2 linked regions of the Siphonobacter curvatus genome follow. The main gene of each other region encodes a partner of the protein of the gene in region 2 in a complex. Links are inferred from orthologs where the notes say so. Each region holds a gene or a part of one and is shown on either strand. Other genes may lie near its edges.

Evidence for each region.
Region 1: the proteins of metK (region 2) and groL are in contact, whole or in part, in a cryo-EM structure (PDB 8P4O), measured with the Escherichia coli proteins. The link is inferred for Siphonobacter curvatus from one-to-one orthologs.

What each region holds. Positions count from the first base shown.
Region 1 is NZ_PTRA01000001.1:2,774,963-2,780,948, reverse strand. What follows is about bases 2,058-4,986. They hold groL (chaperonin GroEL), read right to left. Parts: upstream 4,371-4,986; coding sequence 2,745-4,370; downstream 2,058-2,744. Other genes in these bases: C5O19_RS11625 (hypothetical protein), read left to right, coding at 4,967-4,986; C5O19_RS11630 (co-chaperone GroES), read right to left, coding at 4,435-4,731; C5O19_RS11640 (alpha-amylase family protein), read left to right, coding at 2,058-2,433. In the rest of the region: C5O19_RS11645 (M14 family zinc carboxypeptidase), read right to left, coding at 1-544; more of C5O19_RS11640, read left to right, coding at 712-2,057; more of C5O19_RS11625, read left to right, coding at 4,987-5,677; preprotein translocase subunit SecG, read right to left, coding at 5,771-5,986.
Region 2 is NZ_PTRA01000001.1:1,599,915-1,605,860, reverse strand. What follows is about bases 1-2,889. They hold metK (methionine adenosyltransferase), read left to right. Parts: upstream 1-761; coding sequence 762-2,018; downstream 2,019-2,889. Other genes in these bases: C5O19_RS06485 (hypothetical protein), read left to right, coding at 2,182-2,889; C5O19_RS06495 (lycopene cyclase family protein), read left to right, coding at 1-526. Also shown: more of C5O19_RS06485, read left to right, coding at 2,890-2,946; C5O19_RS06480 (DUF2339 domain-containing protein), read left to right, coding at 3,019-5,214; C5O19_RS06475 (glycoside hydrolase family 3 N-terminal domain-containing protein), read right to left, coding at 5,283-5,946. UniProt on the Escherichia coli protein: Catalyzes the formation of S-adenosylmethionine (AdoMet) from methionine and ATP.

The DNA of each region.
Region 1 (5,986 bases), 1.2 Mb from region 2 along the record:
CATTGCGGCTGTCGGCTTTCACGAAATCGCGGTTGAGATCGTAGTTCTGTCCATTCGCCCGAAAACCGTAGGAATTTGGGCCATTCTGGTTCACCCGACTTGTCGAATTACGGTTCAGTGCTCCGTCGATGTTATAAAAAGGAATGACGCAGAGTACGACGTTATCGGGCAATTGGAGGCCGTCTTTGCTAGTGAGCAGGTTTCGCAAAAGCATTTGACAGGCATCTACGCCATCGGGTTCGCCGGGATGAATGGCGTTATCAATGAGAAAGATAGCCTTACCTTTTTTTCGCTGCTGGACCAGATCAAAGTTTTTATCCTTTGAAATGACTAATAAATGCAACGGCTCGCCTGCGTCGGTCAGCCCCATGGTACGCATCTGTACCTGCGGGAATTGCTGATCCAGTTGGCGGAAATAGGCCATTCCCTGCTCATAGGTGGGAGTTTCGGCTCCTTTGGTTCGTTCAAAAATCGTTTCCAGATCTTGGGCAAAAGCGGCTTGCATACGTAGTGCGATGGTCAGCAGGAGGAAAAAACGTTTCATGTAATCAAAGAAAAGGAAACCCCAAAGTTCTGCCAAATGCCCTCGTCCAGATTACGACCAAAGCATTCATTTTCAAGACTTGGGGAGACTTACGGGCAAAAAATGCTTCGTATCATTTTTTTAAATAGAAAGCCATAACGTATAATCAACCCTATTTACATCGCTGTATGAAGAAATGGCTTATTTTTCTAGCTTGCCTAAGTACCCAGCTCTCTTTCGCCCAGACCGAAGCACCAACCGCCCCACCAGCACCCATTCCGACGGATTTTGTCGAAGAAATCTGGTACAAGCGGGCCCTGATCTATAACCTCGACGTAAAAGTCTTCAAAGATTCCGACGGGGATGGCATGGGCGATTTCAAAGGATTAATTCAGCAACTGGATTACCTGAAAGACCTCGGCATAACCGTAATCTGGCTATCGCCTTTTCATCCGTCTCCCCTGGAAGACGATGGGTATGATATAGCGGATTTCTACAAGGTCGATCCCCGCGTCGGAACCGAAGCCGATTTCAAGCAATTGGTCGAGGAATGTAAAAAACGCGACATGCGGGTGATCATTGACCTGGTGATTAACCATACGTCTAATCAACACCCCTGGTATCAGGCAGCCCGTAAAGACAAAAACTCACCGTATCGCTCCTGGTATGTCTGGAGTAAAGAACGGCCCCAGGATGCTGATGAAGGTATGGTCTTTCCCGGGGTACAAAAGGAAACCTGGACCTACGATTCCTTGGCTCAGGAGTACTACTTCCACCGCTTTTACGATTTTCAACCCGATCTGAACGCCCAGAATCCAGACGTCGAAGTAGAGATTCGCAAAATTGTCAAGTACTGGCTGGATTTCGGCATTTCCGGATTCCGATTAGATGCGGTGCCTTTTTACATGGAAATCCCTCAGAGCGGCATGAAAAATCCCATGTTGCAATTTGATCTGCTCTATGGCCTGCGGCAATTCATCCAATGGCACAAAGCCGATGCTGCGGTATTGGGCGAAGCTAATGTTGATCCTAAGGAAACGGATAAATTTCTGGGTAAATACGGCGAGGGAATCCAGATGATGTTCAACTTCTACGGAAATCAGTACCTGTTCTCGGCTCTGGCTTCCGAAAATATCGAAACGTTCAAGAAAGCCCTGATCGAAACCCGCGATCATTCACCCGCCAATCAATGGGCCTGGTTCCTGCGTAATCACGACGAAATTGACCTGGGCCGACTGAGCAACGAAGCCCGGGAAGAAGTGTATTCCAAATTCGGCCCGAAAGAAAACATGCGTTTGTACGATCGGGGTATCCGTCGCCGGCTGGCTCCGATGTTGGGTAACCGGAAGCAAATTGATCTGGCCTATAGTTTACTATTTGCCTTGCCGGGTACGCCAAGCTTACGCTATGGGGAAGAGATTGGTATGGGCGATGATCTGAGCCTGAAAGAACGTAACTCGGTACGCACGCCCATGCAGTGGAATACGCAGAAAAACGCGGGCTTCTCTACGGCTGCCAAAACCTTTCATCCCGTCATCAGTCAGGGGGATTATGCGTACCAGAAAGTGAACGTAGCGACGCAGGAAAAGGACCAGAAATCACTACTGAATACCATCAAGAAGTTCATCAAAATTCGTAGCCAATGTCCGGAGATTGGCTGGGGCGAATGGACCATTCTTCCCGCTACGACGTCTACGGTACTGGTGATGCAGTACAAATGGAAAGATAAATCAATAGTCGTCGCCCACAATTTCAGCAAGGAAAAACAGAACATTCAACTGCGAATGGCTGAATGGAAAGGCAAGTCTTTGCAAGACTTACTCAATGAAAAAACGGTTAAACCCGTTGCCGAGGGTTCGTATTCGCTGGCTATGGAAGGCTACGGTTTCCAGTGGTTCCGATTGAACTAGGGTAAACGGAAGAAACGGAAGGATATAGAAAAGGCTTCTCTATTTGAGAAGCCTTTTCTATATCCTTTAAGTTAGGAACCTACAGGTTTACAAAGTCTGTAACCATCATCCGGCAGTTTCCAATTTCGGTGATTAGTTTAAGCGATGAAAGCAGGTAAGAATCTGCCTAATTATTAGGTACAAGTTTGGAAACTTGCATCAGTCGGGGAGACCCAATCGCCCGTAATAGCAGAGGGTAACGTTCGTTCCCGAAAGCCATAAAAAAAGCCTCTCCGATTCATCGGAGAGGCTTTTAGAGAATGATCTATGAATTACATCATGCCACCCATTCCGCCAGGACCGGCAGCAGGAGCAGGATTATCTTCAGGCTTGTCAGCTACTACGCATTCAGTAGTCAGCAATAGACCCGCTACAGAAGCAGCGTTTTCCAGAGCCAGACGCGTTACTTTCGTTGGATCAATGATACCGGCTGCGATCATGTTTTCGTAACGGTCTTCGCGAGCGTTGTATCCATAGTCACCCGTACCTTGTTTCACGGCATTGATTACTACAGAAGCTTCGCCACCAGCGTTAGCTACGATCGTACGCAGGGGAGCTTCGATGGCCTGACGAATGATATTCACACCCGTCGTTTGGTCGTCGTTGTCACCTTTGAAGCCTTCGAGAGCGGCAACGGCACGGATCAGGGCTACGCCACCACCGGCTACGATACCTTCTTCAACGGCCGCACGAGTTGCGTGCAGAGCATCGTCAACGCGGTCTTTTTTCTCTTTCATTTCAACTTCGGTAGCCGCACCGATGTAAAGAATCGCTACACCACCTGACAGTTTCGCCAGACGTTCCTGCAGCTTCTCACGGTCGTAATCCGAAGTCGTATTTTCGATCTGCGTTTTGATTTGGTTTACGCGGCCTGTAATGTCCTCTTTCGCACCTACGCCGTTTACAATCGTCGTATTGTCTTTGTCGATCAGGACTTTTTCAGCTTGACCCAGGTATTCAATCGAAGCATTTTCGAGTTTGAAACCACGCTCTTCGCTGATCACCGTACCACCCGTCAGGATCGCGATGTCTTCCAGCATAGCTTTCCGACGATCACCGAAACCAGGAGCTTTTACGGCAGCCACTTTCAAGGCACCACGGATTTTGTTAACCACCAGTGTAGCCAGAGCTTCACCGTCTACGTCTTCGGCAATGATTACCAGCGGACGACCGGTTTGAGCTACTTGCTCCAGTACGGGCAACAGTTCTTTCATCGAAGAAACTTTCTTCTCAGAAATCAGCAGGAAGGGACGATCCAGATCGGCTTCCATTTTGTCCGGGTTCGTCACGAAGTAAGGAGACAGGTAACCGCGGTCAAACTGCATACCTTCTACCGTTTTTACTTCGGTTTCAGTACCGCGAGCTTCTTCAACCGTGATTACACCTTCTTTGCCCACTTTGTCCATGGCGTCGGCGATCATCGTACCGATTTCGTGGTCGTTGTTAGCAGAGATCGTAGCAACCTGAGCGATTTCTTTGGAAGTGCTGATGGCACGTGATTGTGACTTCAGGTTTTCAACGATCTTACCTACGGCTTTATCGATACCGCGTTTCAGATCCATTGGGTTGGCACCCGCTGCTACGTTTTTCACACCGATCGAGTAGATCGCCTGCGTCAGAACCGTAGCCGTCGTAGTACCATCACCTGCTTGATCAGCCGTTTTAGAAGCTACTTCTTTCACGAGTTGAGCTCCCATGTTTTCCAGAGCATCTTTCAACTCGATTTCTTTAGCTACCGTTACACCATCTTTGGTGATGGCCGGAGAGCCAAATTTCTTATCGATGATTACGTTACGACCTTTAGGGCCGAGGGTTACTTTAACCGCGTCTGCCAAAGCGTCAACGCCACGCTTCAGGCGATCACGAGCTTCGGTGTCAAAAAAGAGTTCTTTTGCCATAGCTAAATGACTTTATAATGTGTTGTAGTGTGAATCAAGGTTCACGTTGGAATGTAAAAGGAAATTAAGCAACAACCGCTGCTTCAGTAAGTACCGCCAGGATGTCTGATTCCCGCATGATGAGGTAATCTTTTCCGTCGGAAGAGATTTCCGTACCTGAGTATTTACCGTACAGCACGGTATCGCCTTCTTTAACCGTCAGGGGTTCATCTTTTTTGCCTGGGCCAACAGCCACTACTACTCCGCGTTGAGGTTTTTCTTTGGCGGTATCGGGAATGATAATTCCGAACGCAGTCTTTTCTTCTGCGGGAGCCGGTTCTACCAGAACGCGGTCTGCCAAAGGTTTGACGTTTACTGACATGTTAGTGATGAGATAGATTTGTTAACTTTTCGATTAACCATCTGGTTAGGTAGCCTGACTACGATTCCTGTGCCAGCCTGAATCGTCTGTCAATTTTACCGGACTTGCTGACAATTGCTGTAAAAAGCCTAGCAAACCAAACGAATGACTCTGACTTTAGGAAATTACTGTTAAAATATTTGGCAATTTCTTGTAAAAGAATAGATTCGGGGATTGAAATATAAACCAGGAGGGTATGAAAAAGTTACAAAAAACCTGGATTACTGACGGATTACTGGATTTTGAGTACAAAAAATACCAGTTATTGGCCTACTTGAAACATGTCAATGAACATTTTCAGGAAAAAAAACTCTTCCCTGAACTGTCAGATTTACAGCTTCACTATCAGGAAAGTCTGGCGTTACAGCAACAGCAAAGCCAGTGGTCGGACCGCATTCGCCGCAAACTGGTGGGTATCGACCGCGAAAAATGGCAACTCAAGTACACCAGTGAATTCGAAGCCTTGCAGCCGCTGGAGGAAGTAGATGAAATTCTGAGCTACGCCATACCTCGGCTCGAGCATACGCTCAGTACGGGTAAAACGCTGTTTCAACACGTTACCCAGGCCCTGTCTATCGCTCCGATTGGCATTATGCCACTTTTCCGGAAAGAGGGTTATCTGTTTGTGTACGAGAACATCAACCGCGAGCTACGGATTTATCAGTACAAGGTGCAGTTGTTCGAAAGTACAGCACCACCGAGCCGAAGGGTCGAAACTCACCTGATCGATTCGCGTAACAAAAGTTACACCACGACGTTCGAAAGTATCAAGATGGAACTGGTTCGAAAGAATAAGGATCTGCCCAATCCGGCCTCGTATTTAGTAGAAAGTACCTTGGGCTATCCCATGGATGAAACGTTGCTTCCCATAGCCCGGCAAAAAGTAGCTCAGGCCGTAGAAGATTAATTCGCTCCACCTAAGCTCCGGCTTAAGGCATACGCTGTAAAAACGAAAAACCCTCCGAGCGAAAGTTCGGAGGGTTTTTCATACTTGAATTTCTTATTTCTGAGGCTGTGCTGGTTGAGCCGGAGCTGGTTGTGCAGGAGTTGTTGGAGCGGGCGTCGCCGGACGGGGAGCGGGAGCCGTTACCGCCGGAGCTGCCGAACCTAAGCCATCATCCATTCCATCACCGGCAGTCTGACCCGTTAGGAAGAATACAGAAACCAGAGCAAATACGGCAATGGCTCCACCAAACCCCCAGGTGAGTTGTTCGAG
Region 2 (5,946 bases):
GACATCAGCCGAATACGACGAAGCGTTGCGAGCCTATCTGAAGGATTTTTTTAGTCTGGAAACCTACGAGATTACCGAAGAGGAAACGGGCATTATTCCCATGAGTGACGAGCCGATGTCCGAACAGCCTTCGCCGCACGTTATACGGATTGGGACCGCCGGAGGATACACCCGGGCCAGTACGGGTTACACGTTTACGCGTACGCAAAAGCGACTGCAGGCGTTGGTGCGTCAATTGGAAAAGAACTTCTTGCAATCTCCGGTTACCAACCAACCCATCTCGGCTCAGTATCGCTTTTATGATCAGGTACTTCTAAATGTATTCCTGAAAAATCGGTATTCTGCGGCAACGGTTTTTACGGATTTGTTCCGGAAGAACCCCGCTCACCTGATTTTTCGCTTTCTGGATGAGGAAACTTCGCTTCGGGAAGACCTGGGCGTTCTGTATTCAGTACCCGTCATTCCCTTTACCGTGGCTGCTTTTGACGTTTTTAAGAGAAATATCTCGGAAATGTTCAAACGGTAAGCCTTCATATTTGGTGAATTTCCGCTGAATGTACAATTTTGCAAAAGTATCCAGAGGCTCCAGTTAGGGCACCAACCGAGTCTAGAACGCTACGGTGGTTTGACGATACGGACTTTGTTGCTAGTAATCAGCTATTTCAGCAACAGTCAAAAACGTTCAATTCCTTCCTTTGGCCGAGGACTACGAAAAGTTTACATGGATTCGTAACTCCCAAAATCATTCTAATTTACAGAACATGCCTTATTTGTTCACTTCTGAGTCTGTATCTGAAGGACACCCCGATAAAGTGGCAGACCAAATTTCAGATGCCCTCATTGATCATTTTTTAGCCTTCGACCCCCAATCCAAAGTAGCTTGTGAAACGCTGGTAACGACGGGCCAGGTTATTCTGGCGGGTGAAGTGAAGTCTTCGACGTACCTCGACGTACAGAGCATTGCTCGTGACGTGATTCGCAAGATTGGGTACACGAAGTCGGAATACATGTTCGAAGCTCATTCCTGCGGTGTTCTTTCGGCCATTCACGAACAGTCTGCGGATATCAATCAGGGCGTGGATCGCTCCAGCCCCGAAGAACAGGGTGCCGGTGATCAGGGTATGATGTTTGGTTACGCGACCCGCGAAACGGACAACTATATGCCCTTAGCTCTGGACTTAGCTCACAAGATTCTCAAAACGATGAGCGACATCCGGAACAACGAACTTTCGCTGATGCCGTACCTTCGTCCCGATGCCAAATCGCAGGTGACGATTGAGTACAGCGATGATAACGTTCCCCAACGGATCGATACGATTGTCGTTTCTACTCAGCACGACGATTTCGCGGACGATGAAACCATGCTTGCCAAAATTCGCGAGGATGTTGTAGCCATTGTTATCCCCCGCGTAAAGGCCAGCCTGAAACCTGAATTACGTGGTTTATTTGAGGGCGAAATTACGTATCACATCAACCCGACGGGCAAATTCGTCATCGGTGGTCCCCACGGGGATACAGGTCTGACGGGCCGTAAGATCATCGTCGATACCTACGGTGGTAAAGGTGCCCACGGCGGTGGAGCGTTCTCGGGTAAAGATCCCTCGAAAGTAGACCGTTCAGCAGCTTACGCGACGCGTCACATTGCCAAAAACCTGGTCGCAGCGGGTGTAGCGGATGAAGTACTCGTTCAGGTATCCTATGCCATTGGTGTAGCTGAGCCCTGCGGTATCTACGTAAACACCTACGGAACCTCGAAAGTGGGACTGTCCGACGGTGACATCGCTTTGAAAGTAGAGAAGATTTTCGATATGCGTCCGTACTTCATCGAGCAACGTCTGAAACTACGTAACCCGATCTATTCCGAAACGGCGGCCTACGGCCACATGGGACGGGAATCGAAAGTAGTGACGAAGACGTTCAAATCACCCGATGGAGCTACGAAAGAACTCGAAGTTGAGCTCTTCACCTGGGAAAAACTCGACTACGTAGAGAAAGTAAAAGCTGAATTCGGTCTGTAATTTGAGACTGAAAACAGAAAAAGACCTGAGCTGGAAACGGTTCAGGTCTTTTTTGTTGGGAAGAAATCGGCAGTAATAGTCTACAATCTTACTGAATACAGTATACTTGTTGTTTCAGTTACTCTTCTTTTCCAAACTTTTCTCTTCCTCAGTTAAAACCTGTATGAAACACTTGCTTAGTACCTTTCTGCTCTGCTTGGTGGCCTGTTACGGATTTGCTCAATCGACCAAAGTAGTGGTCCGAGCCCGGGCCAAAGACGCTAAATTTATTGGTACGGGCATTGGCGGAGCCTACGTCGTTATTCGCCATGATCTGACGGGTGAAATTCTGGCCCAGGGCTTGACAACGGGTACTTCGGGCAATACCGACCTGATGCTAAAAACGCCTCATCAGCGGTACGACCGCCTGACGGATGACCAGACCGCCCGCTTTGAAGCAAACCTCAAACTCGATGCCCCCACGTTTGTAACCATTGAAGCCACGGCACCCATCAACCGGAAAAGTGCTGCGGTTAAAGCCAGTACGCAACTCTGGCTCATTCCCGGGAAAGCCATTGACGGTGAAGGAATCATCCTAGAAATCCCCGGTTTTATGCTCGATATTCTTGAACCACAAACGCATCAGGTTTTGAGTCTCAATGCATTGAAGGATAGTCAGATTAAACTGAAAATCAATCTGGTGATGATGTGCGGTTGCGTCATTACGAAAGGCGGGGTCTGGAATTCCGAGCAGATTGAAGTAAAAGCCTTTGTGAAAAAAGATGGCGTAGCTCGGGGTGAAGTGCCTTTGAATTTTGCCGGGATGGATAATATTTTTGAGGGCAGCCTGCCCATTAAGGAAAAGGGCATGTATGAAGTACAGATTTATGCGTATGATCGCATTACCAAAAATACGGGTCTGGATCGGATGAATTTTGTCATCCAATAAGTTCGTAGTTTTTAAACCTATGGATGACGCTTACCGTACGTATATTCAACCCACCTTACGTACCCTTCAATAATGAATGAAAAAAACAGAATCGACGCTCTGGAAGCCGAAGTACAACGACTTTCCGGCCAGCTAACGATCTATCAGCAACACCTCCGTCAGATCGAGCGGGAACTGCTCCTGCTTCGACGCGGCGAAGAAACAGCCTCTATACCCTCAACACCCCCCGTACCTCCCGTTGCCATACCTCCGCGTCCGATCTCCGTACCACCACCACCGGTAGCGGCTCCCCGCCCCGTTACGCGTTCGCAAACGCCCACGGAAGAGTATATCGGAGGTAACCTCCTGAGTAAAATAGGCATTGCGGCTCTGGTAATCGGCATGGCTATTTTCGTAAAATACGCCTTCGACAATGATCTGATTGGTCCCTGGGGCCGTTTGCTGCTGGGTTGGGGACTGGGAGCGGGTTTAACGGGACTGGCCCTGTGGCTGAAGCCCAAGTATCTGACCTACAGTGCCGTACTCCTGAGTGGCGGCGTTGCTACAGCGTATCTAACTACCTATGCGGCGTTTTACTTTTACCATTTTCTGCCGCCGCCCGTCGCTTTTGGGCTAATGGTGGCGATCACGCTCTTTACCGTCTGGCAGGCCACGCAGTACGAAGTTCAGTGGATTGGACTTTTCGGACTCGTGGGAGCGTATGCGGTGCCCTTCCTCGTTGGCGGAAACGGAGCTGCCTGGGGCCTGTTTGTGTACATGACGATTCTGAACACCGGCGTACTGGCTCTGGCCTACCAACGCAACTGGCTGTTGATGAACACGGCAGCGTTCAGTTTTACCTGGCTCATCTTCATCGCCTTTATCATCAACGGATTCGACCGGCCCGGTTACGTCTGGATCAGTCTGGTATTCGGAGCTGTTTTCTTTTTACAACTCTACGCCAATCAACTGATTTACCCCTTGTTCCAGAAGGAGTACGTGAACAACCGTACTATTCTGCTAATGATTCTGAATTCCTTTTTTTACTTTTTCCCGACATACTTTATCCTTAATGAGCACCACTATCCTACCCTGACCATCACGGCGTTTACGTTAGCCAACAGCCTAGTACACGGAGGAATTGCGTGGTATATGCATCAGCGAAATTTTGCCGTACTCTCCCGCACCTCGCTGGCCTTAATGCTGGTGTTTCTGATCGTTGCCGTACCGATTCAATTGGAAGGCGACTGGATTACGATCCTTTGGGCAGCGGGGGCAGCAGCTTTGTATTACCTGGGCGTCAATCGGTCTTCGCGGTTATTGCGGGTGTTTGGAATCGCCCTGATTTATCTGGCGGCGGGTTCCGTCTTCGTTTACTGGTACGATCCTGTAATCCAGTCACCCAACTATCTGCCCTATTTCAACCGGACTTTCCTGACTAATTTTCTGTACCTGGCAGCCCTGGTCTTCATGCTTTTTCAATCGTATCGCAACGACCGGACGGGTCTTTTCCCCAATAGCTTGCTGATTCTGCTGCTGGGAACAGCCTACTTTATTGGCTGGGTTGAATGGGAACGGTATTTCAATATCCAGGTAAACCGCTACGCTCCGCTTATTGAGAAAGTGGTATTTATGAGTTACTCGGCTCTGTATCTGGGGCTGGTTCACTGGGGTTTGTCCCGACGTTCCCTGGGGATTTGGAAAGCGTTTAGTCTGGGACTTTCGGGATTACTATTTCTGTACATCGTTGCTGAGCATCCCATTTTGGACCTGGTCAATCAGTACCTCAAAGTCCCCGCTACACCGCTGTTTCTGCGTTTTCTGCTGTACGTATCACTGGCCGTGTGGACCTGGGGTCTGTACCGAATGATTCCCGAGTATACGCCCGGCTGGAAAAAGATCCGCAACGGTTTTCTGTACGTCATCCATGTCATTCCTTTATGGATTCTGAGTCAGGAATTGATGACGCATCTGATTCTGCTTGATCCCCTGCACGCTGAGGAACAACGCCTGCAGGCCACTCAGGCCGGATTTAGCGTTCTTTGGGGCGTCTATTCGCTGGTACTGATTGTACTGGGTTTCACTCAAAAAGTAAAACGATACCGATTATCCGGCATCGCTCTCTTTGGAATCGTACTCGGGAAACTGCTCATTTTTGACCTGAGTCGCGTGCCTACGGGCGGGAAAATCATCATTTTCCTGAGCGTTGGGGTCTTGTTGCTGGTTACGTCTTTCCTTTATCAGAAGTACAAGGATAAATTATTGGAAGACGATCAGCCCGTTCAGTAAGCTAGTCCGAAAACAAAAGATCCCGAAAGTCGTACGACTTTCGGGATCTTTTGTTTTCGTTAGTAGTATTACGGTTTTACGGCAATATCCTGCGTTAACTGAAATTCTTCTTTCAACCGAATGTCCTCCGAAGACGCTCCTACCTGAGCCGTGAATTTTCCTTTTTCGGCGACCCATTGCATCTGCTGATTGAGTAACATCAGGTCTTTGGCGTGCAGCTCGAATGTCAGCGTTTTTTCTTCACCCGCTTTCAGATGAATTCGCTCGAATTTTTTCAGCTGCTTGATTGGTCCTACGACTGACGCCACCTGATCCGTTACGTATAACTGAGCGACCTCGTCGCCATCGCGATTGCTGGTGTTTTTCACCCGAAACGAAACCTTCACCGTTACGTCTCTCGAAGCGGGGGCTACTGCAATCGTCAAGCTGCTGTATTCAAATGAAGAATAGCTAAGACCATACCCAAAAGGATACAGGGGTTTGGCGTCGCTTTCCACGTAGTCGTGTTTGACGGGCGTTTTGTAGTTGTAATACACGGGTAATTGTCCAACCGATTTAGGCACGGAAATCGGCAGGCGTCCCGCTGGATTGTAATCGCCGAAGAGTACGTCGGCAATGGCGTTGCCCCCTTCCTGACCGGGATACCAGGCGTCGAGTACGGCGGGCACGTGAGCCGATACGTAATTCAGATTCAGCGGACGACCCTTGATCAGTACCACTACGACGGGTTTG